DNA from 3 places in the Rhodococcus sp. OK302 genome. Region 1 is predicted to be linked to each of the others. Evidence: riboswitches for the same ligand, from Rfam matches in the RefSeq annotation. Region 1 holds a riboswitch; each other region holds the start of a gene.
The links. Region 1 has a riboswitch for cobalamin ahead of BDB13_RS15165 (magnesium chelatase subunit D family protein). Riboswitches for the same ligand answer to the same signal wherever they lie in the genome.
Positions count from the first base shown of each region.

Region 1 (9,946 bases):
AATTCCTGCTCGATCTACACCGTCGCGGCACACGGCTCGAGTGACCGCAGCCAGGACACCCAGACGCCGGTGACCTTCGCAGCTGCACCGACAACAACCACCACCACGAAGCCGCCGACGACAACAAAGCCTCCCACCACGACCACCAAGCCGCCGACCACCACCGAAGATCCCGAACCGACGATCGACGTTCCGGTCATCACCACCACGACAAAGCCGACGACGCCGACCCGCGGGCCGAGCGTGAGTGCGGACCGAACCAGCGGACTGAACGCGGCGGGCGACACGATCAGCATCAGCGGCAGCGGATTCTCGACCTCGGGAACGGGCATCTACATCGGAGTGGCGCAATCGAACCGGTACTCGTCCACCGATGCCTCGGTCTTCCAGGACGCGAAGTTCATCAAGCCCACCGATATGCCCGGCGGTTCCTGGTCGACGTCACTCAACGTGTCGTCCATTTTCACCGGTAGCGACTGCCAGGCCAACGCCTGCGCCATTTACACCCTCGCAGCACACGGTTCGAGCGACCGTAGCCAGGACACTTCCACCCCCATCAGTTTCGTCGGCACCCCGGCGCCCGGTGCAACCACCGGACCAGGAACCGGCACAGGTGCCGGGACTGGCACCGGGACTGGTGCCGGAGCGATAACGACCAATAGCGCCCTGTCGGTGACACTTTCGAAGTCCACTGACATCACGCCTGCTGGTGAAACTGTCACTATTTCCGGTTCCGGGTTCTCCGGCGCATCGCCCGGCCTCTATGTCGGAATGGTCCAGGACAACGTCTTCAGCGCCACCGATGCCTCGGTCTGGATGACAACAGCCTTCCTCAAGCCTGAGGCAATCTCGGGCGGCAACTGGTCCACCACCATGGAACTTGCAGCCGTCCAGGGCAACTACGACTGCATCAAGAACACGTGCTCGATCTATACCGTCGCCGCTCACGGCTCGAGTGACCGCAGCCAGGACAGCCGCACCCCGGTGGGCTTCGTCGGCGGCGTCGCACCGGGCACCGTCACGGCGCCTCCGGCCAATAACGGTGCCGCCAACAGCGACGCCGCAAAGACTGGGGCCGTGACCCTGTCCAAGTCGAGCGGCATCAAGATCGAGGGCGAAGAGATCACCATCTCGGGCACCGGATTCTCCGGTGCGCAGCCGGGCATCTACGTCGGCCTCATCCAGGACGACAAGTACTCCACCACCGACGCCGGCGCCTGGATGACCACGGCTTTCATCCTTCCCAGCAAGATCAAGGACGGCGCGTGGTCCACCACCATGAAAATTATGGCCGTCAAGGGCGACTCCGACTGCACCAAGAACACGTGCTCGATCTACACCGTTGCCGCCCATGGCTCGAGCGACCGCAGCCAGGACACCAAGACTCCGGTCACCTTTGGCGACAGCCCCGGTGAATCGTCGGAGACTGCGGCATTGGCTGCCTCCAACGGCGGTTCGGGTGATTCGAATGCAGCGATTCGCAACCTCTCGGACTCATTCACCGAAGGCTTTGGCTGGATCGCACCACTCGTGGTCGGCGGCCTCATCGGAGCAGGAAGTGCGATAGCAACGACCTTCGCGCTCCGCCGACGGACCTAGAACCAGCGTTCTCACCGGTCGGATGTCTCGCCGCGAGGCATCCGACCAGCAAAACCGATTGCATGACGTGACAACGGATTCCCTGAATCGGGGCCGGCGGTCAGCGCCGCCCACATGTGCAGGCGCGACACGAATTCCGTTGTCCCACAAGGTGGATCACAACTAGACAACCGTTCACTAATTAGGCTAGCTTTACCTAACTTAGTTCGAATCAGGACGCCGAAAAGGGCGACTCACACAAGAGAGCAGGACCATGCGCGTATCCAGCAAGGTAGCGATCATCACCGCAGCCACCGCAATCGCCGCGACAATGTCGATGGGCGTCGCCGGAGCACAGAGCACGCCGTTCGGCGGACTCAACACCGGCTCGCTGGGCAGCCTCGGCGGCAGCGAACCTGAAGAGCCCGCAGACCCCACACCGGCGGTCACCCTGTCGAAGGCAACCGACCTCACTGCTGCCGGCGAGACCATCACAGTCTCGGGCACCGGATTCTCCGGCGCCGGATCCGGCCTTTACGTCGGACTCATCCAGGACAACAAGTACTCCGCCACCGACTCCACCGCCTGGATGACCACCGCGTGGCTCAAGACCGGCGACATCGTCGACGGCAAGTGGACCGCCACCGTCGATGCAGTCGCCGTCAAGGGCGCGTCGGACTGCCTCGCCAACACCTGCTCGATCTACACCGTCGCCGCCCACGGCTCGGCTGACCGCACCCAGGACACCAAGACCCCGGTCACCTTCAAGGCACCCGTGGTTGTTCCGACAGTCACCGTTTCGAACGCCACCGGCATCGCTGCTGCCGGCGAAACCGTCACCGTCTCCGGCACCGGATTCTCCGGCGCCGGTGCGGGCATCTACGTCGGACTGGTCCAGGACAACAAGTACTCCCTCACCGACGCCGGCGCCTGGATGACCACCACCTGGATCAAGGCCGCCAACATCGTCGACGGCAAGTGGAGCACCACCGTCGATGCAGTCGCCGTCAAGGGCGCGTCGGACTGCCTCGCCAACACCTGCTCGATCTACACCGTCGCCGCCCACGGCTCACCTGACCGCACCCAGGACACCAAGACCCCCGTCGCCTTCACAGCGCCGACTCCCCTCGTCGCAGCTGCTCTCATCGGTGCCGCGCGCTAGCCCGACACCACCTTCACAAAAGGTCTGGCCTTCACTCGTGCCGAGTGAAGGCCAGACCTTTTGTCGTGCAACGTATTACTGGACGAGCGAGAAGCCCGCGGTCGGTCCGATCACCACAATCGCCGGAGGCTTGATCTCCTCGTCCTTGACTCGCTGAGCGACAGTCGCCAAGTCGGCCCGGACCTCACGCTGCGTGCGCAACGTGCCTTCCTGGATCACGATCACCGGAGTGCTCGCGGGGCGCCCACCCTCGATCAGAGCTGCGGCAAACAATTCGATGCGCTCGACTGCCATCAGCAGAACGATTGTGCCCCGCAACTTCGCCAGAGCCGACCAGTCGACCAACGAATCCGGGTGGTCCGGAGCAACGTGACCGCTGACAACCACGAACTCGTGGGTGACGCCGCGATGTGTGACCGGAATACCGGCCGCCGACGGTACCGAAATCGCGCTCGTGATTCCCGGAACGACTGTCACCGGGACACCTGCTGCGGCACAGGCTTCGAGCTCTTCGTAGCCACGGCCGAACACGTACGGATCGCCACCCTTGAGCCGGACGACAAACTTTCCGGCTTTGGCATTGTCGATCAGCGCAGCGTTGATGGCTTCCTGAGCCATGGCCCGACCGTACGGAATCTTCGCGGCATCGATCACCTCGACGTCGGGGCCGAGTTCTGCCAGCAATTCCGGCGGTGCCAGGCGGTCGGCGACGACGACATCGGCACGCGCCAACAGTCGTCTGCCACGCACCGTGATCAGGTCCGGATCACCGGGGCCGCCGCCGACGAGTGCCACACCGGGCGCAGCCGGTTCGGCGGTGTCCGCGAGAAGACCCGATTGCAGCCCTTCGACCACAGCGGTGCGAACAGCTGCCGAACGACGGTGATCGCCGCCGGCAAGGATGCCGATGCTCATGCCGTCGTACTCGGCGCTGGCAGGCGTGACAGCCGTACCGTGCTTCGCGTTGTCCGCGCGCACACAGAAGACTCGACGACGCTCTGCCTCGGCGACGATCGCCGCGTTGGTCTCCGGTTCATCCGTCGACGCAATCGCGTACCAGGCACCCTCGAGGTCACCATCCTGGTACGGACGCTCGTCGACCGTGATCTGGCCGGCCGTCGCCATACCCTCGATTGCCGGTGTGACCGCACGGCTGATGACGTGCACGCGGGCGCCCGAGCTGATCAGCAAGCCGAGTCGGCGCTGGGCGACCGTCCCGCCGCCGAACACGACAACGCGTCGATCGGTCAGGTTGAGTCCGACCAGGTAGTTGGTCTCGTCTGCGGTGGGCTCGCTCACTCGCACTCCATTCATTTCTGGATCGTTGTACACGCTGGTAGAACTTTACGGGCAGCAGCCACGGTCACCGTATTGGTGGATGTCTTGCCGACGACCAACGGTCCGTGATCGGCAGCGAGGATCGCGGCGGCTTCCGCCACACTCGCCACACCCACCGCATTCTCGACTCGTCGCGACGGCGACGGAACATTCACCGCGACCAGACTTTCCGATTCGAATGCGACCACCGGTACCGCCAGCTGGTCAGCTGCCGTAGTGAGCGCCGACGAAGACGCCTTTGCAGTAATGGTGGCCAGAGCCGCAATCATCTCGCCCGCTGTCACCGCTCGCACTGCGTCGACAATGTCAGTGGCGGTGGCCGCAGTGGTAAATCCGACGCCGACGTACACCTCACCCACGGGCTGCGTCGACAAACCGTGCGATCGATGTCGGCTGACCCGCCGGATGTGTATGCAGATAGGAGGCATGCACACCGCCGCGAACAAAGCCCTCACGCTTGGTTCCGCCGTCCCAGGGCCGCCAACCCCAGGCACCTACGTGCCCGTCCGCCGATTCCGAAACCAGCGACGTTCGATGGAACTCGTGCCCGGCAACCCTGGATCCCGCTTCGAATAGGCTCGAATCCCCCAGTGCCACAGCTTCTCGGTATCCGAGAGTCAGTTTCTTGCCGAACTGCGCGTCGACGCCGATCACACCGGCCATCTCGTGTCCGTCGAGACTGCGCGCGAGGTAAAGGAGGCCGGCGCACTCGGCGTGAATCGGGGCACCGCCACCGGCGAGGTCTCGAACCTGCTGCAGCAAAACGGTATTGGATGCCAGATCAACGGCATGTTCTTCGGGAAATCCGCCGGGTAGAACCAATGCCGCCGCGCCGGAGGGCAATTCGTCCTCGAGAGGATCGAAGACCTGCACGTCGGCGCCCGCCGCGACGAGCAGTTCCCGATGCTCGGCATATCCGAAGGTGAAGGCCGGCCCGCCGGCCATCGCAACCACAGGCCTCGAAGCGCGATGGTCCCCCACTTCCACGGCAGGGTCCCAGGAGGCTTCGCTGACCGTCGAGGTAGCCAAAGTACGCACGGCATCAAGATCGACGTGCGTTGCAATCAACTCCGACATCGCATCGACTGCCGCGACCGCTGCCGCTCCGTGTTCGGCCGCCGGAATCAATCCGAGGTGGCGGGACGGTACTTCCAACTCCGCCAGGCGCGGAACAACACCGAGAACCGGGATCCCGACCTTGTCGCACGCGTGTCGCAACACCTGCTCATGACGGGCACTGCCGACGCGGTTGAGAATCACTCCCCCGATGCGCACACTCGCGTCGTAGGTCGCGAAGCCGTGCAGCACCGCAGCGAGGCTTTGACTGTGGCCGCGGGCGTCGATCACGAGGACAACCGGTGCGCCGAGAATCGAGGCAACCTGCGCCGTCGATCCCTCGGCCGACGCCTGCGCGTTGGCTTCGTCGATCTTGCCGTCGAACAGACCCATGACACCTTCGACGACTGCGATGTCGCAACCGGCGGTGCCGTGGTTGTAGAGCGGCCCGACGCGATCCGTCCCCACCAGCACGGTGTCGAGATTACGTCCCGGACGCCCCGCGGCCAGTCCGTGATAGCCGGGGTCGATGTAGTCTGGCCCCACTTTGAACGGCGCGACGCTGCTACCCGAACTGCGAAGAGCACCGATCAATCCCGTTGCCACCGTGGTCTTTCCGCTCCCTGACGCGGGGGCGGCAATCACGACGGCGGGAGTAGAAGAGCTCACCATTCGATGCCCCGCTGGCCTTTCCGGCCCGCGTCCATGGGGTGCTTGATCTTGGTCATCTCGGTGACAAGATCGGCCGCTTCGATCAAGGCCTGCGGAGCGTCACGTCCGGTGATGACAACGTGCTGATTACCCGGTCGGTCACGCAGAGTCTGCACAACCTCGTCGACGTCGACCCATCCCCATTTGAGAGGGTAGGTGAACTCGTCGAGTACGTAGAAGCGATGTTCCTCGTTGGCAAGGCGACGGGCGATCTCCTTCCACCCCTCGGCAGCAGCGGTGGCGTGATCTTCTTCGCTACCCGCCTTTCGGGTCCAGGACCAGCCTTCGCCCATCTTGTGCCACTGCACCGGACCGCCGACGCCGGTCTCGTCGTGCAGGTTTCCGAGCGCACGGAACGCAGCTTCCTCGCCGACCTTCCACTTCGCGCTCTTCACGAACTGGAAGACGCCGATGTCGAAACCTTGGTTCCAGGCGCGCAGCGCCATACCGAACGCTGCGGTGGACTTGCCTTTGCCCGGTCCGGTGTGGACTGCCAGCACCGGCGCGTTACGACGCTGACGTGTAGTCAAGCCGTCGTCGGGAACTGATTCGGGAACGCCCTTGGGCATGGTGATCTCCTGGGGGGAAACGTTAGGCGGCGGCGCGGACGACGCCCGCGACCTGCTGCGCTGACAATTCGGCAAGGCGGACGCATCCGCCGCGTAGTTCTCGGGCCAGTTCGGCGGCCAATCCCAAACGGACAAGCCCGGTTTCGCAATCCACGACGATGGACGCCACCGAGGCATCGGCCAACAGATGCGCAGCAACTCTGGCACGGTGCAGTGCGTCCTTGCCGCCGGTAGCGCGGCCGTCGGTGAGTGCGACTACCAGTGCGCGGCGCTGCGGATCCCGAAGCCGTTCACGCAGAACAACTTCCCGGGCCCGCAGGAACCCTTCTGCCAGTGGCGATTTACCGCCCGTGCGCATGGATTGCAGCCGACGAACAGCGATATCCACCGAGGACGTCGGCGGCAGAACGATTTCTGCCTCGCGCCCGCGCACCGTAATCACGGCAACCTTGTCGCGGCGCTGGTACGCGTCACGAAGAAGGGAAACCACCGCCCCCGTGACAGCAGACAGGCGATCACGCGCCGCCATCGAACCCGATGCGTCGACAACAAAGACGATCAGATTGCCTTCTCGCCCTTCACGAATCGCGCCCCGCAGATCCGTCGGCGCCAGCCGAAGCCGTCCCGTAGTGCGGCCGCGAGCAACCTGGGATCCCGCAGCCGCAAAGACCGTGCTTGTCAGGTGCAGTCCGTGGCCGCGATCGGAAGTGGACCGCACGACGCGTCCACGCGAAGACTCGGACCGCGAACGGCGTCCGGGCGCACCTTCGCCCACACCGGGAACTTCGAGGAGTTTGGTGGCAAATTGGCTGCTCGGTGGAGCAGACGGTCGGTCGGCGGCGCGCACTCCCCCGCCCGGACCGTCAGGATCCTCCGGACCGTCATCGTCAGGTCCGTCATCGGGGCCAGAATCATTCGGGCCACCGTCTTCAGGGCTACCATCTTCGGGGTTTTCGGGAGACTCAGGCTCACCAGCGCGCGCATCGTCGTCTGCCTGCTGCTGCGCATCTTGGTCGGCCTGCCTCAGCGCGTCGTCCAACTGCTGCTGATCGAGGCCCGGCTCATCGAACGGGTCGCGTCGACGACGGTGTGGCAGAGTCAATTCCGCGGCAATCTGCACGTCTTCTTCGGTCACCTCGGTGTCCCCGCGCCACGCGGCATGGGCAGTAGCGGTGCGAGCGAGAACCAGATCGGCACGCATACCGTCGACGTCGAAAGATGCGCAGAGTGACGCAATTCTGCGTAGCTCACGGTTACTCAACTCCACGGAATCCAATTGCCCACGTGCCGCAAGAATTTCGGCCGCCAGTTCCTGATCGGCCGGCGCGTAGCGGGCCGCAAAAGCCTGCGGGTCGCGTTCGTAGTCGAGGCGGCGACGCACAACGTCCATGCGCACATCGACATCCCGAGAAGCTGCCACATCCACTGCGAGACCGAAACGATCCAACAACTGTGGACGCAGTTCTCCCTCTTCGGGATTCATGGTTCCCACGAGAACGAACTTCGCTGCATGCGAGTGCGAGATTCCGTCACGTTCGATGTGCACCCGGCCCATTGCCGCAGCGTCGAGGAGAACATCCACCAGATGATCGTGGAGCAAGTTCACTTCGTCGACGTACAGAACACCCTGATGGGCTGCGGCCAGCAACCCGGGCTGGAAAGCTCGTTCACCGTCGCGAAGAACCTTCTCGAGGTCGATCGAGCCGATCACCCGATCTTCCGTCGCACCGACGGGAAGTTCCACCAGCCGCGCGGGACGGCTGACACCGGCATCGTCGACCGCCGGCAGCAGCGCCGTCAAAGCGCGCACCACCGTGGACTTGGCCGTACCTTTTTCGCCGCGAACCAGCACCCCGCCGATTCCCGGGTGCACCGCACACAGGATCAACGCCAGCCTCAATTGGTCCTGGCCTACAACGGCGCTGAACGGAAAACCCGCTACCGCGCTCTGATCATCTTCTACACGCACGTCGACATCCCTCCACCTCTCGGTTTCCTCGCCGAGAACTTGGCTTATCCGAATGTCGCGGCAACCTGGCTGAGATCTCGTTTCGCAGATGAGATCTTTCACAGTGGCGGGACCGCGCCTGAATCGAACAGGACTTCCCCGCGAGCATTCGGTATCGAAAAAACCCTAGTCGGCTCACTTTTCAGCGAGCCGACCAGGGTCAATTGTCGCGGCGCGACCAGGGTCAATTGTCGCGGCGCGACCAGGGTCAATTGTCGCGGCGCGACCAGAGTCAATTGTCTTACAGAACTAGCTGGCGACTACAAACGCTTCGCCGCCGCCACGACGCATCGGCGTGTGGGGAATTCCGTCTTCGAGGAACTCTTCGCCGTCCGTCTTGAAGCCGTGCTTGCTGTACATCTCGACCAGATAGGTCTGGGCGTTGATGCGACACGGTGCCTCGCCGACCTCGGCGAGCGCTGCCTGCAGCAATCGCGTCGTGTGACCTTCGCCACGAGCCGAACGAGAAGTGCAGAGTCGTCCGATTCGGAAGCTCTTCTTGCCGTCGTCGTGCTCTTCGAGAAGACGAAGGGTGCACACCACTTGGCCGTCCTGCTCGAGCCAGAAATGGCGCGTCTCTGTCAGCAGGTCTCGCCCGTCCAGCTCGGGATACGGGCAAGCCTGCTCGACGACAAAGACCTCCACTCGAAGCTTCAGCAACTCGTAAAACGTCTTGTTGTCGAGATCGAGTGCCCACGAACGTTTGAGTGCTGCTGTTGCCGTCATGGACTCGACTATCACACAGCTGCTGCGGTATCCGCGACCGGAGAAGCCCCGGTTGCGGCGGCCGAATCGAGCTCGAGCACCTTCGAAGACCAATCCCACACCTGGTCGAACAGGCCCTCGTTGTCGGCGAGCTTAACGCCGATGGACGGGATCATCTCGCGAAGCTTGCCCTTCCAGCCCTGGAATTCGGTCGGGAAGCAGCGCTCGAGGACGTCGAGCATGGCCGGAACAGCCGTCGACGCACCCGGGGATGCGCCGAGCAGGCCGGCGATCGATCCGTCTTCGGCGGCCACGACGGCAGTACCGAATTCGAGGACGCCGCCCTTGCCCTTGGCCCGGCGGATCACCTGGACACGCTGGCCCGCGGTGATGAGCTCCCAGTCCTGAGCCTGTGCCTTGGGGGCAAACTCACGCAGGTCGACGATACGGCCGGCTTCGCTCTTGGTGAGCTCGCTGACGAGGTACTTGACCAGGCCGAGTTCGCTGACGCCGACGCCGAGCATCGAGAGGATGTTGTTGGGCTTGACCGAACCCGGCAGGTCCGTGACGCGACCCTGCTTGAGGAACTTGGGTGACCAGCCGGCGTACGGTCCGAACATCAGTCCCGGCTTGTTGCCGATGACGCGCGTGTCGAGGTGCGGAACCGACATGGGCGGAGCGCCGACAGCGGCCTTGCCGTACACCTTCGCGCTGTGCTGCGCGATGAGTTCGGGGTTGGTGCAACGCAGGAACGCACCGCTGACCGGGAAGCCGCCGAAGCCCTTGGCTTCCTTGATGCCCGACTTCTGCAGCAGGTGC
Region 1 is NZ_NPJZ01000001.1:3,298,366-3,308,311, reverse strand. Features, by position in the region: gene BDB13_RS15195 (hypothetical protein) at 1-1,599, shown strand, start outside; gene BDB13_RS15190 (hypothetical protein) at 1,853-2,740, shown strand; gene cobA (uroporphyrinogen-III C-methyltransferase) at 2,816-4,054, opposite strand; gene BDB13_RS15180 (cobalamin biosynthesis protein) at 4,051-4,452, opposite strand; gene BDB13_RS15175 (cobyrinate a,c-diamide synthase) at 4,430-5,806, opposite strand; gene cobO (cob(I)yrinic acid a,c-diamide adenosyltransferase) at 5,800-6,414, opposite strand; gene BDB13_RS15165 (magnesium chelatase subunit D family protein) at 6,437-8,383, opposite strand; adenosylcobalamin (AdoCbl) riboswitch at 8,393-8,548, opposite strand; gene BDB13_RS15160 (GNAT family N-acetyltransferase) at 8,672-9,148, opposite strand; gene mqo (malate dehydrogenase (quinone)) at 9,160-9,946, opposite strand, start outside.

Region 2 (9,946 bases), 480 kb from region 1:
TTGGAACCAGCCGGCATTGCCGCGATCGAGAAGGCCAAGGCCGACGGTCGATGGGAAAAGGCTTACGCAGGATCGGCAAAAGCCGAGGTGCCGCAGGATTTCCTCGACGCGCTCGCCTTGAATCCTCAGGCGCAGGCGTTCTACGAGACTCTGAATTCTACGAACCGGTTCACAATCGTCTACCGGTTGCAGGAGGCCAAGCGGCCGGAGACCAGAGCGCGCCGGATCACAAACTTCATCAGCCAACTCGCGGAGGGTAAAAGTTTCACTGACAGGAGCTGACACAATGGCGTGGTGATCGAAGCCATGACCTGCTCAGCACTCTCCGCCGTCGACGAGCCGTTGGAAGGCACAGCCGCGGAGGTGCGTGGTTGGGTGTGCCTCGAGTTCACCGCCGCGTGGGGCCGAGATGTGCTCGACGGCACCGCGTTGGGTGAGGAACTTGCCACGGAGTTGAGCCGTCGGGCTGATGCGGCAGATGTGCGCATCATGTTCATCCGGCATCCGGGTCGTAGTGAGCCGCTGACTTCCGGCCACACGGTGTTGCTGGCTCGAACCGATCCGGACGATTCCTGGTGTGAGCGGGTGAAGATCGATACACCCTTCGATCTCCTCGATATCGACTTTGCAGTGCTCGGCGGGCCGGCTCCCGGTCTGGGCGACCGCGTCGAGGAACCCATGGTTCTGGTGTGCGCACACGGTAAGCGCGATCAATGCTGCGCCGTTTTCGGTAGACCCGTTGCAGCAGAGCTGGTTCGGTCATTTGGTGAGCATGTGTGGGAATGTTCGCATACCGGCGGGCATCGCTTTGCGCCGTCGATGATCCTGCTTCCCAGCGGCTATACCTACGGCAGACTGTCCGAAGCTGACAGCCTCGAAGCCGTTGAATCAGCAATGAGTGGCAGCGTCTACCTTCCGGGATTGCGTGGCCGGAGTACCTGGACTCCACAAGGGCAGGTGTCGGAAATTGCTGTACGGCAGCACATTAGCTGCGGTGTTGATGATCTGAGCGTGATCGATCTGGGTGCCGGGGTATCCATCGTTGAGCATGTGGACAGTCGGCGATGGGAAGTGGAGACCGAAACTTCGGAGTTGCCTCCGCGTCCACCGAGTTGTGGGGCAGTGCCCAAACCTGTTCGGCCCGTTACCGCTAAGTCTGTTCGTGAATTGGGTTCAGGACTGTTGCTTACGTAGAACGGCCCGGACGGTTGCCGAGGAAGAACCAGGCGGTCGCTCCGACGATCGGAAGTAGGGCGATGATTGCGCACCAGCCGATCTTCGATTCCCACGGATGGGTTGTGGACCGGAGAACCGACAAAAGCGCGGTGGCAGTGAGTGCGAACCACAGGATCGCGGAAATGCCCCAGGCGATGTCGTAGCCGATGGGAACCGTCGGGTTCGTGTTGTCGTCCATGGTCGAAACGCTACTTCACCAGTGTGTTCCGGGGACCAGGCGCGCGGCGCGTCGTCCGAGTTTGCGCAATCGTGAGCGAGAGTGATGGCTGGGTGCGGGTGCCGCCGACGGTGTTTCGTCTGACTGCCCCTTCGACGCCGGCGAATCCGGGAATGCTCGGTACATCTGATGAAGGATTCGGTCTTTGGTGCGAGGTGCGAACATCGTGCCCAGATCACCCAGGGTGCCTAGTGGAACATCGATGCGTTTCGGTCGCTCGATCAGTGCGCGGATCACCATGGCGGCGGCCTTTTCCGGGCTGGTAACCGGGCCGCTGTTGGAAGCGCCGGACGGCGCAATCATCGGGGTTTCGACCAACGGCATGTGAATTGTGGTGAAAGTGATTCCATCCGTCAGTGTTTCGGAAGCAACAACATCCGAGAATGCATCGAGGGCGGCTTTGCTGGCCACATATGCCGAAAATCGGGGTGACGCGGCCTGCACGCCGGCGCTGCTGATGTTCACGATGTGGCCGAAGCGTCGCGCACGCATGGTCGGTAGGAGCGCCAATACCAATCGGACTGCGCCGAAGTAGTTGACGGCCATTGTCCGCTCGTAATCGTGGAAACGGTCGGTGGAGCGGTAGACGCTGCGCCTGATGGATCGGCCCGCATTGTTGACCAGCATGTCCACGTGATCATGTTCGGCGAGAATGCTTTTCATTGTGCGATCGACGGCTTCCTCGTCCGTGATGTCACACGGGTACCCGTGGGCCGTGCCGCCGGCCGCTCGGATTTCTCCGACCACAGTGTCGAGTTCGTCTGCACGCCGGGCGATCAGGAGTACCGTGGCACCTTTGGTTGCAGCAGCGATGGCCGACGCGCGGCCGATGCCCGACGAGCCGCCGGTGATCAGGACGATCCGGCCCACGAGGGGGCCGTCCGGGTGCGTGTGACGCGCCCGATTCGGGTCAAGATTCTCCTGCCAGTATCGCCACAGAACCTTTGAATAGGAGCCGAACTCGGGAACCGACAAGTCAGTTCCGGCGAGTGCTTCGACCGTCCTTTCGGAGGTGAAAGTTGTGGCCATCGTCAGATTGTCGAGCAATGCCGCGGGCAGACCCAGACGCTCGAGAACTACCTTGCGCGCGGATTCCGCCGAAGCGATGGGGAGTCCCGAGACAAACGGTTTGGCAATGGCGCCAGGCAGACTCAGGGAAGGGCGCGGGGCGCCGGCAGCTTTGGCCAGTCCCGCGTAGATTTCACGAACCGGTTGAGGCTTCGGATTGACCAGATGGAAAGCTTCGCCGTCACGACCGGGGAGATGCATCAACTCGACCAGGGCAGCGGCAACATAGTCCACCGGCACCACGTTGGTGGACCCGAGATCGGGGATCGGAACAGGTAGCGCTGCCGGCAGTTTCGCGAGCAGCGCCAATCCGGGAAACAGGAAGTACGGACCGTCGATCTTGTCCATTTCCCCGGTGACGGAATTGCCGACCACAGCAGACGGGCGATAGACACGCCAGGTGAGACCGCCGCGCTCCCGAACCAGCTTTTCGGCTTCGAACTTGGTGCGATGATAGGGCGTCGGAAAGGCTTGGCCGCAGTCGAAGTCGGCTTCGCTGAACGTTCCGGGATAACTGCCGGAAACCGCGACCGACGACACGTGATGGAGGGTTGCGTCGAGTTGGACGGCGAGGTCGATCACCGATCGGGTGCCTTCGACATTCGTGGAGGCTTGCTCGTCACCGGCTCGTAGGTCGTACACCGCGCCGAGGTGCAGGATGTGATCGGCGGCTGGCGGTGAGTCGACGCCCAATCCGGGTGCGGTCAGATCGCCGATCATCGGATGTACCCGATCGTGGCCGACAACATCAGACATCTGCGCCCTAAGTTTGGCCACGGAACCAGCTCTGACCAGCACATGTATCTGGGCGATTGGATCACGCTCGAGAAGGAGCGGCAGCACCGCTCGACCGAGGAATCCGGTACCGCCCGTGACGATGTATGTGGCCATAGCCGACTAACTTACTCCAAAGTAAGTTAATCGGCTAGAGCGAAGCACGATCAGTGACCGATACCGACTTTTGCGTGAATTTTCTTCATCCACGCCGGTGCCCACCAGTTGGCATCGCCCATGAGCTTCACCAGGGATGGCACCAACAACATTCGGATGATGGTCGCGTCGACGATCAACGCCACGATCATGCCGACGCCGAGGAACTTCATCACGCCCAGTCCGGACATCGCGAAAGCACCTGTCACGACGATGAGAAGTAGTGCGGCGGCAGTCACGATCCGTCCCGTTCGCTCGGTGCCGAACTTGACTGCCTCCTCCGTCGTCGCGCCCGCGTTCTTGGCTTCGACCATGCGGGACATGAGGAAAACCTCGTAGTCCGTGGACAATCCGAAGACGACGGCCAGGATCAACACGACGAAGGTAGCTTCGAGTGGAGTTTGGCTGACCCCGAGCAGTTCGACGCCGTGCCCATCCTGGAATACGAACGTGAGTACACCGAAGGTGGTGGCCAAACTCAAAGCCGCCATGAGGACCGCCTTGATCGGCAACACCACTGATCCGAATGCCAGGAACAACAGGACCAGGGTTGAACCGACCATGATCAACATCATGACCGGCAACCAGTGCAGGACAGCATTATTGCCGTCGTCGACCATGGCTTGACCGCCGCCTACCAACAGTTCGGTGCCGTCCGGTGCGGGGATCGCCCGCAGGTCTGTGACAGCGCTGCTTTGAGACTGCGACGTGGAACCTTCGCTGTAGAACGCTTGGACCGCGACCAACTTGTTCGTGGTCGCGACGACGGTTGCCTGCCCGATGCCCTCGACCTGGCCCGCAGCTTCGGCGATTGCGGCGCCCTCTGCGGGTGTGAGAACGGTGTCGCCCTGCGCTTGCAGGATCAGCGTCGCACCGTTGCCGGTTTGCGGAAAATCGTTGACCAAGGTCTCCATGGCGACGCGGGCTGGGTCGTCGGCAGGAAGTGCGGTGAACGAGAGTTCGCCCAACCGCGCGCCCAGTAGCGGCGATGCCAGAACGAGCAGGACGGTGACGATCGTGACCGACACGGCCACTGGGCGTTTCATCACCCCGGTGACGACGCGTCCCCAGAACTTACGCGAACGTTCTTCTCCGCGTTGGGCTGCACCCTTGCGCCAGGTCCACGAATTGATGCGGTGGCCCAGAATGGCAAGCAGCGCAGGCACTGCGGTCAATGACAGGACAGCGGCGCTCAGGACCGCGGCAATGGCCCCGAATCCCAGTGAACGAATCACGGATTGGGGGAACACCAGCATGCCGCTGAACGCACAGATGAGAAGTAGACCCGAGAACATGACGGTACGGCCCGCAGTCAGAACGGTGCGGGTGGCAGCTGCGCCGGGTTCGGACCCGGATTCGAGCTCTTCACGGAACCTGCCGACAACAAACAGGCCGTAGTCGATGGCAAGTCCCAGTCCGAGGAGCGATGCCACGTTGATGGAGAACGAACTGACATCGGTGAAGTAGGTCAGAATCCGAAGAACAGCCAAGGCGCTCATCACGCTCAGGACGCCGACAAAAACCGGTACAGCCGCAGCGACGATGCCGCCGAAGATGAAGACCAACAACACCAGGGTTATCGGGATGGCGATGGCCTCAGCGACTACCAGATCCTTCTCCAGCGTGTTGTTGAAGGCGACACCGACCACGGTATTACCGGCGAATTGTGTCTGCGCACCTTCAACTTCGAGTGTCGGAAGGAGATCGGTGAAGGTTGCCGACGTGATCCCCGAGTCCGGTGCCAACGTGATGGCGACAGCCCCCATCGTCCCGTCGTGGGACAGAAGGTTCGGACGTGTTGCGGCGTCGGCGGTCCAATACGACTTCACCGACGCCGTCGATACTTCCGTCTTGAACTGATCGACGGCGGCCGTCACTGCCGGTCCGATGTCGTCGAGGGTCCGGCCGTCCGTCGGCGTGTAGATCGCGATGATGTCGGGTGTTTGGGGCCCGAGATTCGCCTCGATGATATCCGCGACTTTTGCGGAGTCGCTTCCCGGATCGATGAACCCGCCCTGGCTGAGTTTGCCGAACACTCCGAGACCCCAGACGCCGCTGATGAGCACGATGAGGATCGCGAGCGAGAGCACCCACCATTTTCGGTAGACGACGGTATGGGCCCAACGTGTCATTTCAACTCCGGTACTTACATTTTTCGGACATGGCCGTACCGACTGTAATGGTCCGGAATCCTGTTGCCTCAGGTTTCGTCGATGCGAGCCTTCCTGGATCCGCGTGACCCGGTTCGGATGCATCGTGCATACTGCTGTGAAGCACTTGTAAGCCACACGAGTGGGGGAAGCCGGTCCAAATCCGGCACTGACCCGCAACGGTAGGTCGAAAGTCTCGGTAGTTTCCGAGCGTCGACGAGTCCGATTACCCACCGTGCGGTGTGCGACATCCCATTCGTCGTGGTCTACGAAACGGAAGTCCAGCAGGAGTTCTGGCCCGCGGATCCACGCGGTGAAGAGTTCGCTGTCGGATTCTCATTCGTGGCTCTGAGCCCTTACGAGGTCCCCGTGTCACTGCAGATTTCCGCCTCCCGAGTTGCCGCCGCCTTGATCGCGGTTGCCCTGGTATCTACCGGCTGTTCGAAAGGCGAAGCGGCAGAAGGTTCCACTTCGGTCGAGTCTTTTGCGCAACCGATCACCGTCACCAATTGTGATCGAGAAGTCAGCTTCGATTCGCCTCCGCAACGCATCGTGTCCCTGAACGGCCATGTCACCGAGGCTCTCATCGAGATCGGTGCGGGTGACCGCATCGTCGGTCGGGCGTACAGCGACAACCCGCCCACCGCGGAGACTGCAGAACAGTTCAACAAGATTCCCAGTCTGTCCGACACCTTCCCGAGTGCGGAGCAGATCCTCGACGTGAATCCTGACTTCGTAGTGGGCGGAATGACTAGTGCCTTCAACGAGAAGCAGGGTCGATCACGGGATGCCTTCGCAGAGCACGGCATCAACACCTTCCTCTTCTCCGAATACTGCGGCACCGGATTCCCCGACATCGGACTCCTGGTGAACGACTACACCCAGCTCGGCCGCGTCTTGGGCGTCGAAGATTCCGCTCGCGCCGTGGCCGAGCAGATCAGTACCGGCCTCGACGAGGTCCGCGCTTCGGTCGATCATGCTGCGCCGGTGTCCTCCTTCTTCTACGACAGCGGCGAGGACGTCCCGACAACTGTCGGCGGCGTCGGCGTCGGCGAATTGGTAGCGGAGTACTCGGGTGTGACGAACATCTTCTCCGAAGGACCCAAGCCCTATTTCAAGACCACCTGGGAGACCGTTGCCGAACGCGCGCCCCAGGCCATCGTCATCATCGACTACGGCGACAAGACAGCCGATCAGAAGATCGACTTCCTGCGGTCCCAGCCGTTGATGGCAACGACACCGGCAGTGCAGCAGAACCGATTTGTCGTGGTACCTCTGGCGGATCTCTTCGAGAGTTCACGCCTGGTGCGTTCAGCGCAGACAATCGCCACGGCATTCCATCCGGGCGCTTCAACTGCAGGCTCTGACGCGGCACAGTGACTCGTTCGCGTGCCGGGTACGGCACTCTGCTCGTTGGCCTACTGATCGCACTGGCGGTGGCGCTGGGGCTGGCGGTGTCCTTCGGATCGGTCCGTATCCCAGTCGGTGATGTGTGGGCGATAGTTGGAGCACGCTTGGCGCCAGGAACTTTCGAGACCTGGTGGTCGGTAGCGAGGGAGTCGATCGTCATCGATTCCAGACTCCCGCGCGCGCTCACCGCAGCTGTCGTGGGTGCATCGTTGGCGATGTCGGGTGCAGTGGCTCAAGCCGTCACGCGTAACCCGCTCGCGGACCCCTACCTGCTGGGAGTGTCGTCCGGCGCCGGTTTCATGGTTGTGTTGGTGTCCGTGCTCGGAATCGGAGCCGGCGTACTCGGGGTTTTCACGATCCCGGCAGCGGCCTTCATCGGGGCGATGGCGCCGTTGTTCCTGGCCTTGTTGATCGGTGGGCGATACCCACAGCCGACGGCGATCATTCTGGTGGGTGTTGCACTCTCACAAATATTCTCGGCGCTCATCACTTTCTGCATTCTGGTTTTGGCAGACGATCAGCATGTGACCTCCGTGATGCACTGGTTGGCCGGCGGATTCGGTGACGCACGATGGTCGACGCTGATCTTCCCGACAGTTGCGCTCGTTGTCGTCGGAATAGCGCTGATGCTCAGCGCGCAATGGATGGACGTCCTGCAGACGGGTGACGACGGCGCCGCTGCTCTCGGTATGAACGTACGACGGTTTCGCGTGTTGTCGCTTCTCGCGGTGTCCGTGCTTGCCGGTGCCGCCGTGAGCGTCGCCGGCGGCATCGGCTTCATCGGATTGTTGATCCCGCATCTTGCCGGCTTTGTTGTAGGTACCAGAGCAATTCGTCTCCTCCCGGCAGCGGCACTGTTGGGGGCCGTTGCGATGGTCGCTGCAGACACAGTGGCTCGTTCGGTATCGGAATCGACGGAGGTGCCCGTGGGCGTCATCACCGCCTTGGTGGGTGCACCCATCTTCGTCTGGATGCTTTCTCGTCAGTATCGGAGGTTGGAACAGTGACGCTAGGGCTGGAGCCAGTGACGCTACTGGAACTCGTGGACACCCGAGCCCGCCTGGGTAACCGGGAGGTATTGCACGGCATCAGCTTCGAGGTTTCAGCGGGTGAAGTTCTCGGTCTGGTCGGACCGAACGGCAGTGGCAAGACCACGGCACTGCGCTGTTGTTACAACGCCCTGACTCCCAGCGGCGGGGCGGTGCTGATCGATCAGGTGGACGCAACGTCGCTCTCGCGCCGGGACATTGCTCGAACTGTATCGGCGAGTGTCCAGGAACCTGCTGTGTCCGGCGGGCTTTCGGTTCGCGAATCCGTAGCGCTCGGTAGGACACCGCATCGGAACTGGTTGGATCGGACCACGAGCCGCGATGCCGAGATCGTGGATCGCTGCATCGAACAGGTCGGCCTCGCGGCACTTTCCGGGCGCGATGTCGCCAGTCTCTCGGGCGGTGAAAGACAACGCGTGTCGATTGCCCGTGCGCTGGCGCAGGAACCCAAGATCCTGTTGCTCGACGAGCCGACCAACCACCTCGATCTACGGCATCAATTGATCGTGATGGAACTGCTCACCGAATTGGCGTCTCGAGGCTTGGCGATTGTGGTGACGATGCACGATCTACGGTTGGCTGTCGAGTACTGCGACAGACTGGCAGTCCTCGCCGATGGTGACGTGCGTGCGTGTGGGCCGACCGCCCTGGTACTGGAAGAATCGTTGTTGGCCGAGGTATTCGGGATCAAGGCTCGAGTGGAACAAGGTGTGCGTCCGCGGATGGAGATTGTGGGGTTGGCATGAGTGAGAAGATCGCTGAGATCTATGCGCGGATGGCGGCCGCTGTACCGTTCTTCGAGGGCCTCGACGCGTACCCGGAAACCGTTCCGGCAGAGTTGATGACGGATGCCGACTGGATGTCGGCACGCGTCGCTGATACTGCTCGGCGTTGGGGAAGCGACGACGACCGCGTCAACGGAACCCTGTGGTGGTATTCGGCCAGTTCCACGTTGGCCGGAATCCCTCTCGGGACGGGGTTGGTCACCGGGTTCGCAGCTGATCCGTCGTTGCGCGATGGTCGAATATTTTTGCGCGACAACGGATATCTTGGAGGATTTGCGGCAGGATCGGTCATCCCCATCTCTGCAAGTATCGGCGAGTTGGGTAGAGCGATGTACGGAGCTCTGGCCCCAGTCATCACGGTGTTGGCCGAGGTGTCCGGAGTCCGTGAGAATGCGCTGTGGGCAATCACCACCGACTCCATTGCCAACCGCAGCCTTGACGCGGCCGGAATGCGCCGGGAGCGCGGAAGTGCTTGCGCCACTGGATTGATCGACGTCCTACGCAGCGAAGGAGCACCTATTCCACGGCCTCGATTCGTCGACGTGGATCGGTCCGGAAATTCTGTACCGGTGGAGAATCCGTTGACGCTGGTGCCTTCGGGGCAGCGGAGGTTCACGCAACGGGCGTCGTGTTGCCTGATCTACGAGGTGCCGGGTGAGGGCAAGTGCACCAGTTGCCCGAAGCGTGCACCCGCAGATCGAGTGCGCGCCCTCACCGCTCTTGTTTGACGGACAGCAGGCAACCTGCCAGAATTGAGCGTATCGAACATAAGTTCGATACATGATGCGCCTTCCCTCCCAGCATCTCCGTAGATCGAGCATGTGGATCGAGTAATACGTGAGGCAAAGTTATGGGTTGGGGTAATGGACCGCCGACGTGGTCCGAGATGGAGCGGGTGCTCTCGGGGCGAGCCGGCCGGGTCGGCCAAATTCAACACGGCCGGGTTGAACATGAGGATTTGTTTCCGGGTGACGGAAGTGACAGTCCGGCCTGGTCACGCAAGCGCGGGGAGTACCGCGCGGGTGAGCTTGCCCCGGCAAGTGGCAGCACAGTGCCCTATGCCGAACTCCACGCCCATTCGGCCTTCAGTTTCCTCGACGG
Region 2 is NZ_NPJZ01000001.1:2,814,136-2,824,081, forward strand. Features, by position in the region: gene BDB13_RS12910 (YdeI/OmpD-associated family protein) at 1-282, shown strand, start outside; gene BDB13_RS12915 (sucrase ferredoxin) at 307-1,194, shown strand; gene BDB13_RS12920 (PLD nuclease N-terminal domain-containing protein) at 1,187-1,414, opposite strand; gene BDB13_RS12925 (SDR family oxidoreductase) at 1,430-3,412, opposite strand; gene BDB13_RS12930 (MMPL family transporter) at 3,463-5,583, opposite strand; cobalamin riboswitch at 5,681-5,853, shown strand; gene BDB13_RS12935 (ABC transporter substrate-binding protein) at 5,971-6,981, shown strand; gene BDB13_RS12940 (FecCD family ABC transporter permease) at 6,978-8,018, shown strand; gene BDB13_RS12945 (ABC transporter ATP-binding protein) at 8,036-8,806, shown strand; gene BDB13_RS12950 ((2Fe-2S)-binding protein) at 8,803-9,573, shown strand; gene BDB13_RS12955 (error-prone DNA polymerase) at 9,696-9,946, shown strand, end outside.
Region 2: it holds a riboswitch for cobalamin, as region 1 does, so the genes downstream of both, BDB13_RS12935 (ABC transporter substrate-binding protein) here and BDB13_RS15165 (magnesium chelatase subunit D family protein) in region 1, are expected to answer to the same signal.

Region 3 (9,946 bases), 1.7 Mb from region 1:
CCGGGAGCTTCGCGGTAACAGTCGAATTGGAAAATGCCGCCGGAATTGCGCAGGGTTCGGAAGTGGCCTATCGCGGGGTCACCGTCGGAGATGTCGAATCTGTGCGGCTGTCAGCTGAACGAGACCTGGTTGTTCTCACTCTGAACATCTCTGCCGATCGAGAGATTCCACTCGATACCGTTGCGGCCATCAGCCAGGACACCGCTGTTCCGGTACTAAAAGTACAGCTGTCTTCTGAATCCGACAGCGGCCCTTATCTTGTCGATGGATCCGTCGTACCTCGTGAACGAACATCGATACCGGTGCCACTGGGTACGGTCATCGCAAACTTCAATACGACTGCGGACACCGTCGATCCCGCCGACCTCCGGACGCTCTCACGTGAACTCGGCACCGGACTGGGGGGACTAGGACCGGATCTGCAAGCCCTGGTTGACAATTTTGATGTTATCGCCCGGTCCGTCGCGCTCAACCAACCCCACCTCAACACTCTCGTCGAGAATTCACGCACTCTCTACACGGCCAACGAGGACAACGTGGCAGCACTCCCGGATGTTGCTCGGACACTTCGACAATTGACTGATCAAGTCAGGTCTTCGGATCCACAGCTGCGCACTCTGCTCGATCGAAGTCCCGCCGTCCTCGACAATCAGATACTGCCTCTCATCGAGCAAAGCCGTGAACCGTTCAGCCTCCTGCTGGCGAATTCTCTGGTTTCCAGTCAAATCGTCACAGCGCGGATGCGGGCTGTCGATACGCTACTCGTGGTGGTACCCAAGGGGTTCGAGAAACTCGGTAGCATCGTCAGGGATGGTCGTGCGCAGCTGGATTTGATCACCGCGGTCGGTCCCGTCTGTATCTACGACACCCCACGCCGCACCGTGCAGGATGTCTCGCCGACCACACTCGACAAAGACCAGCACTGTACTGACCGATCGGGCAAAATCCAGAACCGCGGCTCGCAGAATATTCCAGCCGGAACAGGAACAATCGGAGGTGTTGTCGAATACGACCCCGCAGTGGGCACCGTCGCGGCCGGCGACGGCACATCGATTCGTCTGGGTTTGAACGGCGGCCAGAAAACAGTGCTCGGAGACAACTCATTTGCCGCACTACTAGTACAAGGAACACATTGAGCGATCTCACGAAGTCCGATGTCACAAAGTCCGATGACGACGAATCCCAGGCGCCAGCACCCACAGTCCCGAAACGGCGCTTCGGGAGGAACACTCTGCTGGCCGTCGTCGGCGCTCTGGTTGTGGTCTCGGCCCTCGGCTGGGGTGGATACACCACGTGGCAACACTCACTCGACGACGAAGCCCGCACCACCGCGCTGGAACGTGGGCGACAATTCGCGACAGATCTTGCAACGTACAACTTCCAGAACCTCGATCAGAATCTGTCCGTCGTACGGGAAAACTCGGTTGGCGAGTTCGCCGGCCAGTACGCCCAGGTCGCTGCCAACCTCCAAGACATGATCGTTCAGTATCAGGCCACGTCGTCGGCGCAGATCATTTCCGCGGGGCTGGCCGACAGCGATCGTGACAGTGCCGAGGTCCTGGTCTTCCTTGATCAGACCATCACCAACACCAATTCACCTGACCCTCGCATCGATCGCAACCGTATGCAGCTCTCGCTCGTTCGCGAAGACGGGAAATGGAAGCTGAGCAACGTCCAACTGCTCTGATACGCGTCGGCACCTGCCGGTACAGTGACGCCGAACGTCGATGCCAGGTCGATGCGGAGATCAAATTCCCGGGAGTGTGTCAGTCAAGGTGGCAGTCGAGTCTTCTGTCCTGCTGAAATGGTATGCGGCGACGGCAAGAGATCTTCCGTGGCGACGCGAAGGCGTCAGTGCCTGGCAGATTCTGATGAGCGAGATCATGCTCCAGCAGACGCCGGTGGTCCGGGTCGCCCCCATCTGGGAAGAGTGGGTGCAGCGGTGGCCGGTCCCCTCGGCGATGGCTGCGTCGAGCCAAGCGGAGGTACTACGTGCCTGGGGAAAGCTCGGGTATCCGCGGCGCGCGCTTCGACTGCACGAATGCGCGGGCGTCCTCGCTACCCACCATGGGGATGCGGTTCCAACTGACGTCGACACCTTGCTGACGCTGCCGGGAATCGGCTCGTACACTGCTCGCGCGGTGGCATGTTTTGCCTACGGGCAGCGAGTTCCCGTCGTGGACACCAATGTTCGACGCGTAGTTGCCCGCGCAGTTCACGGTATCGCTGAACCGGGAAATCCCTCGAACACAAGAGATCTGGCCGATGTGGCCGAGTTGCTACCGCGGACGCGGGAGCGGGCTGCCACGTACTCTGCCGCGCTGATGGAACTCGGCGCCTTGATCTGCACGGCTCGGGCACCCAGCTGTGACGATTGCCCGCTGCCGAACTGTGCCTGGGTGGCGGCCGGAAAACCCGCTCACACCGGGCCGCCGAAGAAGGTGCAGAAATTTGCCGGAACCGATCGTCAGGTTCGCGGCAAGTTGATGGCGGTGCTGCGTGAGTGTCACCGTCCGGTCGAGCGTGCGCAGTTGGACATCGTGTGGCCCACCGACCCTGGTCAGCGCGATCGCGCGTTGCATTCCCTGCTGGTCGACGGATTGGTCGAACAGACGGACGATGGTTTGTTCGCATTGGCCGGCGAGGGCAACGCCTGAGACTGCATCGGTCGGCCAATCTATTGTGGCGGATATTTCCCAGTAAAAATGCCCTAAATCGGACATATTTGATGCGTACCGACTACGATTCCCCAAGCAACCGGATTGTTCCGATATTTCCCGATATGACTAGTCGGATTAGGTAGGGCCTTCCGAATACAAGAAAACAAAGGGAATACACGGATGTTGGGGCGGGACGGGGAGTTGACGGCGAACATGCCCGAACGTCGATCCCTCTCCGAGTTGCTCCCCCGCCAAAGCCTCTTTGCGACATTGGATCGTCGAACCGCACTGACGATCGTGCGCGCACCGGCTGGATACGGCAAATCTGCGCTCCTGGCATCCTGGCTCCACACGCGTAGCACGTCCGGACGCCTACCCGTCTGGGTTGCCGCCCCCCATCCCAGTTCTAGCACCGCGGATTACTGGTCGATGGTCCTCCGCCAATGCAGTCAGTCGGGTATCGCAATTTCGGCCACACCCGCCGATTCGTATACAGATCTCCTCGCAGCGCTGGCCGAGTCAGACAGATCCGTACAACTCGTGTTGATCCGTCCGGATCGGATTCCGAACGCCGAGTTGGAAAGCCAACTGATCGAACTTGTATCTCGATGCCACCACCTGGATCTCGTCGTAACACTGTCGGGCCTGACACTTTTCCCCGAGCCCTATCTCCTCGACATCGATCACACACTGATCGGTGCTGACGACCTGCTGTTCAGCATCGAAGACACCCGAATGCTCTTCGGCCTCTCCGACACAACTCTGCTTCCCGGCGAAGCCGAGCAGATCACCGCGACGACGGGCGGACTGCCCGCCCTGGTGCGATCAGTCGTTTCAGTCGTCAAAGCCCTTCCGCAACAAGACCGTCGAGGGGATCTTCTCGAACTGAACCTGCAACGCGCCATCAACAAATACATACACGAGAAAATCCTCGCCGATTCCGAAATCGCCGACCATCGCGAGTTCATCGTGACGTGCGCGACGGCACGAACCCTTGACGTGGATACCGCACGCCATCTGTTCGAGTCAGGCGAATCTCGCGAGCACATTCGCGGGCGCCTCCTCCTCCTGGAGACCGTCGGCACTTTCTCCCGAATTGAAACCGAGACCGAGGAAACGTGGGAACTTGCTCCAGCAGTTCGACGTTCGATCCTCGCACTGCAAGCGCAGTCCGGAATTGATCCAGCACAACAGATGTCGCTGCTCGCGCACTACCGACTCGATTCCGGACGCCACGCGTCGGCACTGAAGTACGCCGTCGAAGCACATGATTGGCAACTCGTCGTCCACATTATCGAACATCATTGGGTCACGATGATCTCCGACAACTTGGAAACCATTCGCTCTGCACTGCAAAGGCTTCCGGAAAAAGCCGTCGGAAAGAACGTTGCCGTCAAAGCGGGACGCAACCTCTACACCATGCACATGACCAAAAATGTCAGCCTCGTCGATACGCTCCCTACCTCTCCGGAAGAACTTCGGGCACTCGGCGCCGGAGATAGCGCAAAAGACGCACTCAGCGTCGGCTGCGTGCAATCGATCATGTTGCGCATAGCCGGCGAATACGAGCAGGCAGCCGAAACAACCCGTCGCCTATCGCAATTGAGCCGAAGCGCTCTCGAGAACAATCCTGACGACGTGACCGCGCAACTCCCGATCATGCACCTGCAATGGGGAATCACATTTCAGTTGAACGGAAGGTTCGCAGAGTCGACTATCGAGATGCGAACGGCCTACCGGGGAGGCCAATCGCAGGGAGCCGACTATATCGCCATCAACGCTGCCGGAAGTGCTGCAATGAACTGGGCGATAGTCGGCGAACCCCTGCAATCGCAGCGATGGACCCAACTCGAGTACCGGCATCCGGATGCTCACGACAGGCTCCGATCGATGGTCAAGGTATCCGGATTGGTCGCCCGCACGCTTGCATCGCTCGACACTCTCGACTTTGCTGCGGCAGACGAAGCCCTCACTGCGCTGGGTCACGCGGCCGAGAGGGAAGAACTGTGGGCATTTGTCATCTACGCCCATTGCCAATACGCGCTGGCTCGTCGGGACACATTCTCCGCACTGTCCTTGTTACACAGCGCGGTTGACGCACATCAGAAGCACCTGAAACCAGGTTCGTTTGCCGGCCCACTGATGCGTTCGACCGAAATCGATCTCACTCTTGCTCTCGGGGACGGAAACAAAGCGTCGGCGCTGGCCGCCGAGATCGACGACCCGGCAGACAATCCGTGGACCCTGACGTCTGTTGCCCGACTCCGCCAGAAGACGGGACAGAACGAAGCCGCAGTGGCACTGTGCCACCAATTCGATTGGGCCGGTGAATCATACCCGCGCGCACAGATGGAAACACTCCTCGTTCAGGCCGTCGCACATTGCCAGTTGGGTGAACACCGGCGAGCCGCAGAGGCCTGGTCCAAAGCGTGCAGCATCGCAGATCAGACCGGCAATCTGCGGTCGTTCTCGACCATTGCCCGGCCCGACATCGATCAGCTCGAATCCCTGGCGGAAACCAATTCCAGCGCACTCGCACAGTTCTTGAAAGTGATTCCAGCCGAAGCTTTTCCACAATCGTTGCAGATCGTCACATTGACCGAACGTGAACGCACCGTCCTCTCACTGATCGACGACGGACTGAGTTCGGCGGCAATGGCCGACAAACTCTTCGTATCCGTTAATACGATCAAGACCCAGCTGCGCACGATGTATCGCAAACTCGGTGCGCACAATCGAAAGGAAGCCCTCACCCGGGCACGGGAACTTCGACTGCTCTGAATCGGTCGACCGGATACATTCTGTAGGCATGAACACCGATACCTGCATCTTCTGCAACATCGTCGGAGCCGCCCAACCGGCGATCCGGATCCTCGAAACCGAGACCGTGCTGGCCTTCCTCGATGCACGACCGGTCAGTCGCGGGCACACGCTCGTAGTCCCCAAGCGCCATGCGACAAACCTGGACGAACTCGAAAACCACGAGGGCGCTGAGATGTTCCGCGTCGGGACGCTGGTAGCCGGAGCACTGCGTCGATGCGATATCGCGGCGGACGGAGTCAATTTTCTGGTCAACGACGGACGCGCGGCTGGGCAGACGGTCTTCCATTCCCACCTACACGTCGTCCCGCGGCACCTCGGAGACAAAGCGAAGTTCGCCGCGGGCCTGCTGGCCCGGCGAGCTGTCGAACTCGAGCAGGCAGGAGAGTCGATCCGCAGTCAGCTCGCTCTCTGAGCTATCAAGAATTCCGTCACGACGTCCCGATAACTCTGCGGTTGATCGTCGTGGACCAAGTGTCCGGCGTCAGCAATGCGTACGTACTGCGTTCCCGGACGCTGCGCCATCTCACGCATCTGACCGTCCGGTGTAATTGTGTACTCGCCCTCGATAAGCAAGGTCGGCGCAGTCACCGCAGCCCACTGGTCCCAGAAATGGCGCGTTCCCCATTCCTCGGAGATATCCCGGAATGTGGAGACGTCACCGTGGAGGTACCAACCGTCGTCGCGACGGGTGAATGAATCCAGAAAGTATTGTCCGGCAACCGGACCGAAAAACTCCTTTGCCGCATCCTCGGTAGCAAAAGGCTGAGGCCACGCCGATACCATCTGCGCCCAGTTCTCCGCGGTGCGTCCGCGGAAGTCGGGTGCCATGTCTTCGAGGACCAACGCCCGTACCTTTTCCGGATGTGCCGCTGCAAAACACCAGGCGTGGAGAGCGCCCATCGAGTGCCCGATCACGATCATCGGCTCGTCGATTCCCGCTACTGCCGCCGCGACGTCCTCGACGAACGCCTCCGTCGTCAGCTCCTTCGGTGCAGGTCGACCGTGCCCGGCCGCGTCAAACGTGTAGACGTGTCCGAACTCGCGAATCCACGGCACGTGCCGGCGCCAGGTTCGTGCACTACCCATGAGGCCGTGCAACAAAAGAATCGGCTGACCCGTCCCACCTTCGTCATGCAACACGAGTGTCACCGTACGCGGTGAGCGCGCGCGGTAATGTCGGATACATGGCAGTCGTGAAGATCAATGCAATCGAAATTCCCGAGGGCGCCGGCCCCGAACTGGAGAAGCGCTTCGCAGCACGCGCATCCGCAGTGGAGAACTCTCCCGGTTTCCTCGGGTTCCAACTCCTCCGCCCCACCGCGGGCGAGAGCCGCTACTTCGTGGTGACGCAGTGGGAGACCGAGCAGGCGTTCGCCGACTGGCGCGACGGTCCGGCCCGCGCAGCGCACTCCGGTGAGCGCGCGAAGCCCGTCGCTTCGGGTGCGTCGCTGCTCGAATTCGAGGTAGTTCTGGACGTCCCAGCCAAGAGTTGAGTGACGATCGTGAAGGATTTCGCTCGCCTGGCGAACAAAATCCTTCACGATCAGACGCCATTCGCTGCTATGGTTCGCTTGTAAACGCGATGGTCCGACAGGAATCCGGTGAAAGCCCGGAGCGGTCGCGCCACTGTAATTCGAGGTGAACAACCTCGACAGCCAGACACTTCGGCCATCGCATGGACCTAGGGGACGCGAAATCCCAGGAGGCTTCGATGGCACTCGCTTATTCTCCCGACACGTCGATCGATTCGACTCGTCTCGCTTTCATCGCCGCAGCAATAGTTGTGCTCGCGATGCTGACTCTCTACGTGGTCGGATTCGACCAGGGCGCAATCTCGCGCACCGGCATGTACATGCATGAACTGATGCACGACGGACGCCACTTGATGGGCGTGCCGTGCCACTAGCCGACAATTTCACGAAGCTTCTGATTCGTGGCTTGTTGGCCGGTTTGATCGCGGGCATCCTTGCCGGCGGGGTTGCATACGTGCTGGGTGAACCGCACGTCAATGCCGCCATCGCGATCGAGGAAGCCAGCAGTGCCGGCGGACATACCCATGGCAGCGAAGAAGCACCCCTCGTTACTCGTGACGGTCAACGCGCCGGACTGTTTCTCGCCACATCATTGGCCGGATTGGCATTGGGCGCGATCTTCGCCGTAGTTGCCAACTACACCCGACGGATCACCTCGATGGCCGGGCCGTTGTTGGCAATAACCATCGCTACAGGCGGGTGGCTCGCTATCGAAGCCGTGCCCTTCTTCAAGTACCCGGCCAATCCTCCCGCTGTCGGCGATCCCGACACCATCAACCAGCGGACGCTGCTGTGGCTTGCCACCGTCATTCTGGGCTTGTTGGCCGTCACCGCTGCGGCAGCCGCCGCGAAAGCTGTTTCAGCTCATGAGTTCCTCAGTGTCCGGATCGCCGCTCCAGTTGCTGCGTTCTTGGTGATCGTCGCGATCGGTTACGTATCACTGCCCACGATCAACGAGGTCGGCGACGATTTTCCGGCAACTCTGCTGTGGGAGTTCCGATTGTCGTCGCTCGCTACGCAGGCGACGTTGTGGCTCGTTCTCGGATTGGCTTTCGCCTTCCTCACCGAGCGCGCCTCGAAGGAAGTCGAAATCGCGAAAAAGTTCGCTGTTCGCTGAAACTGCTGTGCGCCTTTATTAACCGCCCGCGGTTAATAAAGGCGCACAGCACAAGCAGGCGTCAGCTCAGATGATGCACTTCCTGCAAGCCGTACACCGGCGTCGGGATGCCCTCGTAACGCGCTTTGAGTTGAAGCGCGAGATACAGCGAATAGTGCCGCGACTGATGCAGATTACCTCCGTGGAACCAGAGAGCTTCCTGCTGCGTCGGCTTCCACATGTTGCGCTGCTCGCCTTCCCACGGGCCCGGGTCCTTGGTCGTGTCCGAGCCGAGGCCCCACACCTTGCCGACCTTGTCCGCAACATCTTGACCGATCAGATCGGCAACCCACCCGTTCATCGAGCCGTAACCGGTTGCGTACACCACGACATCGGCCGGCAGTTCCGTACCGTCTTCGAGAATGACACTGTCAGCGGTCAATTCACGAACATTCCCGTGTGCCAGCTTGATATCTCCGTTGGCAACCAACTCGGCTGCGCCGACGTCGATGTAGTAGCCCGAGCCGCGTCGTAGGTACTTCATGAACAGGCCCGAACCGTCGTCGCCCCAGTCGTGCTCGAAGCCGGCCTTCTCGAGCCTGTCGTAGAAGTCCTTGTCCCGCTCACGGATTGCGTCGTACACGGGAATCTGAAATTCGTGCATAATCCGGTACGGCAGTGATCCGAACGTGAGATCAGCTTTGTGTGTGGTCATTCCGGCAGCCAGTGCACGCTCCGAGTACAGATCACCCAAGCCCAAGTCCATCAACGAATCCGACTTCACGATGTGCGTCGAACTGCGCTGCACCATCGTGACGTCGACGCCGTTCTCCCACAGCGCCCCGCAGATGTCGTGTGCGGAGTTGTTCGCCCCGATGACCACAACCTTCTTGTCTACGTACTGATCCGGGCCGGGATGCTTGCTCGAGTGGTGCTGATCGCCGAGGAATGTGTCCTGCCCCGGGAACGTCGGAACGTTCGCCTTGCCGGACATCCCGGTCGCCATCACCAACTGTTTGGGCCGCAACGTCAACACTTCACCGTTTCGGTTGACGTTGACTGTCCATTCCTGCGCCTTCTCGTCGAACGACGCCGAGGTGCAGGTGGTGGAACTCCAGTACGGAACCTCCATGACCTTGGTGTACATCTCGAGCCAGTCGCCGATCTTGTCTTTGGGGGCGAATACCGGCCAATTGTCGGGAAACGGCATGTAGGGCAGGTGGTCGTACCAGACCGGATCGTGCAGGCACAGGGACTTGTAGCGTCCGCGCCACTGATCGCCGGGGCGTTCGTGACTGTCGATCACGACGGCCGGGACACCGAGCTGACGCATACGGGCGCCGAGCGCGATACCGCCCTGTCCGCCGCCGACGATCACGACGTAAGGCTGTGCGGTGTAACCGAGTTCGCGGTCTTCGATTTCCTTCTGCTCTGCCCAGGTCACGCGGTTGGGGTCGGCACCGTGCTTCGCCCCGCGGGGTCGACGGGTTCCTTTACCTTCTTCGTGGCCTTTGAGTTCCTGGAGAGACGTCAGCAATGTCCAGGCCTCATCACCCTTCAATCGAAGGTGTCCGTGGGCCCGGCCGGTTGCAGTCTCGAATTCGATCCAGGCAGAAATGACTCCGTCAGCTTCGTCCGGCGTCTCGGTGGTGCGAAATCCAGACGGATCGGTGTCGTCGAGACGCTCGGTGAGCATGTCGACAATCTGCTCACGTCCTTCGACGGTTTTGATGTTCCACGTGAACGTCACCAGGTCACGCCAGAAACTGTCGTAGGCGAATTTTTCTGCGACGCGTGCGATGTCGCGAGCTGCCAGTGCTGCTTCGAAATCTGCC
Region 3 is NZ_NPJZ01000001.1:1,562,211-1,572,156, reverse strand. Features, by position in the region: gene BDB13_RS07155 (MlaD family protein) at 1-1,136, shown strand, start outside; gene BDB13_RS32840 (hypothetical protein) at 1,133-1,687, shown strand; gene BDB13_RS07145 (A/G-specific adenine glycosylase) at 1,776-2,657, shown strand; gene BDB13_RS07140 (response regulator transcription factor) at 2,841-5,441, shown strand; gene BDB13_RS07135 (HIT family protein) at 5,470-5,895, shown strand; gene BDB13_RS07130 (alpha/beta fold hydrolase) at 5,880-6,623, opposite strand; gene BDB13_RS07125 (antibiotic biosynthesis monooxygenase family protein) at 6,668-6,976, shown strand; cobalamin riboswitch at 7,030-7,170, shown strand; gene BDB13_RS07120 (CbtB domain-containing protein) at 7,195-7,389, shown strand; gene BDB13_RS07115 (CbtA family protein) at 7,380-8,132, shown strand; gene BDB13_RS07110 (flavin-containing monooxygenase) at 8,194-9,946, opposite strand, start outside.
Region 3: it holds a riboswitch for cobalamin, as region 1 does, so the genes downstream of both, BDB13_RS07120 (CbtB domain-containing protein) here and BDB13_RS15165 (magnesium chelatase subunit D family protein) in region 1, are expected to answer to the same signal.